2 regions of the Methylobacterium fujisawaense genome follow, and region 1 is predicted to be linked to the other one. Evidence: riboswitches for the same ligand, from Rfam matches in the RefSeq annotation. Region 1 holds a riboswitch; the other holds the start of a gene.
What was found. A riboswitch is a leader RNA that binds a small molecule or an ion and turns the genes downstream of it on or off. The one in region 1 is predicted to bind thiamine pyrophosphate.
Positions count from the first base shown of each region.

Region 1 (2,960 bases):
GTGGCCTTTGGCGAGGTCGGCGGCGTGGGCAGCGATCTTGTAGGTGATCACGCCGGTCTTCACGTCGTCCCGGTCGGGCAGGCCGAGATGCTCCTTCGGGGTGACGTAGCAGAGCATCGCGGTGCCGAACCAGCCGATCATCGCGGCGCCGATGCCCGAGGTGATATGGTCGTAGCCGGGGGCGATGTCGGTGGTCAGCGGGCCGAGGGTGTAGAACGGCGCCTCGCCGCACTCCTTCAGCTGCTTCTCCATGTTGACCTTGATCTTGTGCATCGGCACGTGGCCGGGGCCCTCGATCATCACCTGGCAGCCCTTGTCCCAGGCGACCTTGGTCAGCTCGCCCAGCGTCTCCAGCTCGCCGAACTGGGCGGCGTCGTTGGCGTCGGCGATCGAGCCCGGGCGCAGGCCGTCGCCCAGCGAGAACGACACGTCGTAGGCCCGCATGATGTCGCAGATCTCGTCGAACCGCTCGTAGAGGAACGATTCCCGGTGCCCGGCCAGGCACCAGCGCGCCATGATCGAGCCGCCGCGCGAGACGATGCCGGTGACGCGCCGGGCGGTCAGCGGCACGTGGGCGAGACGCACGCCCGCATGGATGGTGAAGTAGTCGATGCCCTGCTCGGCCTGCTCGATCAGCGTGTCCTTGAAGACCTCCCAGTCGAGCTTGAGCGGGTCGCCGCCGACCTTCTCCAGCGCCTGATAGATCGGCACCGTGCCGATCGGGACCGGGCTGTTGCGGATGATCCACGAGCGGATGTTGTGGATGTTGCGGCCGGTGGACAGGTCCATGACCGTGTCGGCGCCCCAGCGGATCGACCAGACGAGCTTCTCGACCTCGTCGGCGGCCGAGGAGGTCACGGCCGAGTTGCCGATATTGGCGTTGATCTTGACCAGGAAGTTCCGGCCGATCGCCATCGGCTCCAGCTCGGTGTGGTTGATGTTGGCCGGGATGATCGCCCGGCCGCGGGCGATCTCGTCGCGCACGAATTCGGGGGTGATGAAGGGCGGGACCGAGGCCCCGAAGCTCTGGCCGTCGGCGAGTGCGGCCTCGGCGCCCGCGAGCATCTTCTCGCGGCAGACGTTCTCGCGATGGGCAACGTAGATCATCTCCTCGGTGATGATCCCCGCGCGGGCGAACTCGTACTGGGTCACCCTCTGGCCCGGGGCCGCCTTGCGGATGGTCCGCTCGGCAGGGCAGGGGGCCACGAGCTTGTCGCCCGCGAAGCCGTTATCCTCGGGCTTCACCGCCCGCGGCGCGACGGCTGCGTAGCCGCGGGCCGCGATCCAGGGCTCGCGCACGCCGGGGAGGCCGGCATTGAGGTCGATCCGCGCGTCGGTCTCGGTGTAGGGGCCCGACGGGTCGTAGACCCGCACCGGTTCCTCCTTCGGATCGGAGAGGACGATCTCGCGGTAGGGGACGCGGATGTCCGGCCGTCCGGCCGGGCTCGCATAGGCCTTGCGCGATCCGGTCACCGGACCCGTGGTCACGGTCTCCGGGCTGCCTTTCACGTCCTTGGGGAGAACGGGTGCGTTCATCGTGGGCCTCTCCTCGTGCTGGAGCAGTCCGGTCCACGCGATGGCCGAGATGAGATGGGGCCGCGCGACATGCGACCGCAGGTTCCCGTCCCTCCGCCGGTATGAGCCGGATCAGGTTCAAGGGTCAGGGCAGCGTGCCCAATCTCAGCCCCCTGCGGGGCTCCCCTCGGAACGGTTCCAGACTCAGGCGCGCGGACGGCTTTGTCAATGCTGACCGGGCGCCCTAGAAAACACATCCCGAAAACCGTTCGATCGAACGCATCCGCTTCTCAACCCCACGGCCTCCCCCGCATCGCATGCGACTCCTCGCCGGCCTCCTGCTCGCCGTGCTCCTGCTCTGCGGGTTGGCCTGCGCCGCGCTCGCCCTCGGACAGCGCCGCTTCCTCTATCCGGGCGCCTTCAGCCCGCCGACACCCTGGCCGGTGCCGCCCGGGGTCGCGACGATCACGGTCGCGACCTCGGATGGCGAGACCCTGCACGGACTGTGGCGGCCGCCGCGGCCGGGCTGCGGCGTCATCGTCAGTTTCCACGGCAATGGATCCCGCCCGGAACCGCACGCGGAGCGCTTCGCCGCGGAGCCGTGGCGGGCGCGCGGCTGGGGTCTGCTGACCGTGGCCTATCGCGGCTATCCCGGCTCGACCGGCAGCCCCAGCGAAGACGGCCTGATCCGCGACGGCCTGGCGGCCGTGAACGCCGCGCGGGCACAGGCGCCCGACGCGCCGATCCTGCTGCACGGCCATTCGCTGGGGGCGGCCGTCGCGGTCGCCGTCGCCGAACGGGTGCCGACGATCGGGCTTTACCTGGAGGCCCCGTTCGACTCGATGATCCACACCGTGCGGCTGCATGTCCCGCTAGTCCCCATCTGGCTCCTGCGCGACACATACCGCTCGGACACGCGCATCCGTGGCGGAACTGCGCCGGTTCTGATCGTGCAGGGACGCGACGACACGGTGGTGCCGCTCAAGTTGGCGCAAGGCCTCGCCGCAGCAGCCGGCCCGCGGGCGCGGATCGCCGTGATCCCGGGCGACCACGTGTCCATCCTGGGGGGCCGGGACCGAGAGGCCGAGGCGATGTTCAGAGAGCGTGTCGGTCCGACCTGCCCGCAGCCGGTCGATCAGCAAGGATAGGAGAGGGGGGCGCGTGGTCGGACGGCGCTCGCAGCGCTGGAGCGCCGAGGATCCGGACGCACCGGGTGCGCAGGGCCGGCCCGAGCCGGTCTGCCCGCTCTGTGAGCGCCCGATTCCGCATCGCGCTCGCTCCAGCCTCCATCACCTCACCCCGAAGCTCAAGGGCGGAACCCATCGCGGTACCGTCCGCCTGCACCAGATCTGCCACTCGGCGATCCATGCACGCTACAGTGAGGCCGAGATCGCCAAGCGCCTGGCCGATCTTGAAGCCCTGCGGACCGATCCGGAGATAGCCCG
Region 1 covers NZ_CP155000.1:4,974,816-4,977,775, forward strand. The annotation lists gene thiC (phosphomethylpyrimidine synthase ThiC) at 1-1,536, opposite strand, end outside; TPP riboswitch at 1,608-1,713, opposite strand; gene ABC766_RS23585 (alpha/beta hydrolase) at 1,833-2,663, shown strand; gene ABC766_RS23590 (restriction endonuclease) at 2,677-2,960, shown strand, end outside.

Region 2 (2,960 bases), 3.0 Mb from region 1:
GTATCGAGCGCCTCACGGGCGAGTTCGGCGGTCATGATCGCGTCGCGGGCCGTCTCGCAGCCGGCGGTATTCGGCAGGAAGCGCTTGCCCTTCAGGATCTTGACCGTGTCCGAGCCGTGGCCCTGCAGCGAGACCCTGCGGATCGAGGCGGTGACCACGTCGGCGCCGCTCGCCTGAACGGCGTCGCGCATGATCGCCTGCGTCGGATAGCCGGCGGTGCCGATGAACAGTCGCGACGACAGGCTCACGCCGGCGATGGTCAGGCTGTCATCCCCACCTTCGGGACGCAGCGGCGTATGGGTCTGATCCATGCTCAACCTCCCTGCATGGCGCGAACGATCTCGACGCGGTCGCCCTCCGCGATCCGGGTTTCCCCCCAGTCGCGGCGGCGCAGCACCCGGCCGTTCAGCGCGATGGCGACGCCCTGCGGGCTCTCGATGCCGCTCTCCGCGGCTTCGAGGCGGAACAGCGCGTCCACGGTCTCGGCCGCGCAGTCGCGCGGCTCACCGTTGACGACGAGCTTCATGCCGAGGCCCTCAGCGCGTCCGGCTGGCCGAAGCGCAGGCGGGTGAAGGGACGGGCGACCTCGGGCAGCGCGCCGTGCAACACCAGCGCGGCGATCGCCTCGGCGGTGATCGGGGCGAGCAGGTAGCCGTTGCGGTGATGCCCCGTGGCGGCGACGAGGCCCGGTGCGATGGTGTCGAGGATCGGCGCGTCGTCGTCCGAGGTCGGGCGGTAGCCGCTCCAGACGGCCTCGACTTCCATCTCCTCGATACCTGGCAGCACCCGGCGGGCACCCTCCAGCAGCGCGTAGAGCCCGCCCGCGGTGACGCCGGGCCGGAAGCCGCAATCCTCCACGGTCGCGCCGACGATGAGCTGGCCGTCGCTCTTCGGCGCCATATGGACCTGCTCGGTCCAGACCATCCGCGCGAGGGTGCCAGTGCGGGCGGTGGTGCGCAGCGCCAGGGACTGGCCCTTCAGCGGGCGGACCGGAAGGGTGAGCGCGTCGGGGAGCAGACCGCCCTCCCCGCTCCAGGCGCCGGAGGCCAGGATGACGGTCTCCGCGGCGACGACGCGGTCGCCGGCGCGGATCCCGGTCACGCGGCCGCCCGACCAGTCGAGGGTGGTGACGGCGGTCCGCTCCACCAGGATCACACCGGCCCGGCGACAAGCCTCGGTGAGGGCCTCCATGACCAGACGGGGATCGACCTGATGGTCCAGCGGGCAGTGGATCCCGGCGGTGACGGAGGGGCGCAGGCCGGGCTCCAGGCGCCGCACCTCGCTGCCCGGCAGCCAGGTGGCGTCGAGTCCCGAGCGGCGCTGCAGGTCGTAGCGGAAGCGCAGGCGTTCGACCTCGTCGCGGCCGACCGCCAGCACCAGGGTGCCGTCGGCCCGATAGTCGATGGTTCGGCCGGACTCGGCCTCAAGGGCGTCGCGGAAGCCGGGCCAGAGCTGGAGCGAGTCCAGGGCGAGCGGCAGAAGCGGGTCCGAGCCGGGCTCGTGCTCGGCGGCCGGAGCAAGCATGCCGGTGGCCGCGAGGCTCGCGCCCGCGCCGATCGTCTCCCGCTCCAGCACGGTCACCGTGCGGCCGGCCCGCGCGAGCCGCCACGCGATCGACAGACCGATCAGCCCGCCGCCGATGACGGCGACGTCGGTCCGCGCCGGCAGGACGGCGGGCGCGACGACGCCCTCGGGATTGCGGCGGCTGCCGATCGGTGAGGCAGGTCGGTCGAAGGGCACAGGCATCTCCGCGGATTGCCGTCGCGGGGAGCGGGCCGTGCGCTTCTACCAGAAGCTGTGGCCTGCCTTTCGGGCGGCCGCGGTCCAATCCCTACGCCGGTATGAGCCGGATCAGGTTCGAAGGATTTCCGCGCCGCAGGTCCTGAGGGACGTGCCAGCGGTTTCTCAGCCCCTTGCCGGGGATCTCCCTGGAACAGACGCAGATGTGGCGTCACGGCTTGTGCCGGTCAACCCCGCGCCGCCGCCCCTGCATCATTCCCGTGACAATCCGCGGGTCGCGGTGACAGTCCAGACACCAAGCGGACCGGAATCGGCGCGCGGACAGCCGTCGCGATAGGCGGCGCGCACCATCCCTTCACGCGTCTGGGATCTGATCGCCGGGATCCCGGACCTTCTCCGGGCGCCGGCACTCCACGTCACGGGCGAATTTGCGTGCGCACAATCCTGTTGATCTGCATGCTCGGCTTTCTCGGCGTCACGGCCGTCCTGAAGGTGCGCGACGGCATGCGGGCGGCGCCGGTCGCGCTCGCCGTCGCACCGCCGCCTGAGCCGGATCTCGCAGGCCGTGCCGCCGCCGGTGTGGCCCTCCAGGCTGGCCGCAACGGCCACTTCTTCGTCAACGCTCTGCTGGACGGCCGTTCACTGCCGATGATGGTGGATACCGGGGCGAGCGCCTGCGCGTTCTCCGAGGAGGACGCCGCGCGGATCGGGATCCAGGTCGCTGCGTCCGACTTCACGCGCGTCTGGAACACCGCGAACGGGACGGTTCGCGTGGCGCCGATCCGGATCGCGATCGTGCAGATCGGATCGATCACCGTGCGAGACGTCGATGCGGTCGTGATCCCGCGCGGGCTCCTGTCCACCAGCCTGCTGGGCATGTCATTCCTCAGGCGCCTGCGCGATTTCGGCGTCTCCGGCAGCACGATGACTCTGAGGGGCTGAAACGCCCGAACGCCCATGCCGATCTCTGGGGTCGCGGCGCGCCAACGGCGGCCGGCGCGGCCCGTCTCCCCGGGATCGGCTGCGGGATCAGGTCGATCACGCGGCCGATCCTGCGCGGAAAATATTCGGTGCGCAGGCCACGGGCGGCCCGATGATGGATGGTCCCCGACCGGTTGAGTAATTCAATTCTTCCCGGTTAATTTATAGATCTTAGATTATTGTGTTTGAATATTTCTGAGTCTTACCTCGATAAAGCTGCAAATATGCTGATCAATCAA
Region 2 covers NZ_CP155000.1:1,325,124-1,328,083, forward strand. The annotation lists gene ABC766_RS06360 (thiazole synthase) at 1-311, opposite strand, end outside; gene thiS (sulfur carrier protein ThiS) at 314-526, opposite strand; gene thiO (glycine oxidase ThiO) at 523-1,746, opposite strand; TPP riboswitch at 1,811-1,939, opposite strand; gene ABC766_RS06375 (TIGR02281 family clan AA aspartic protease) at 2,233-2,682, shown strand.
Region 2: it holds a riboswitch for thiamine pyrophosphate, as region 1 does, so the genes downstream of both, thiO (glycine oxidase ThiO) here and thiC (phosphomethylpyrimidine synthase ThiC) in region 1, are expected to answer to the same signal.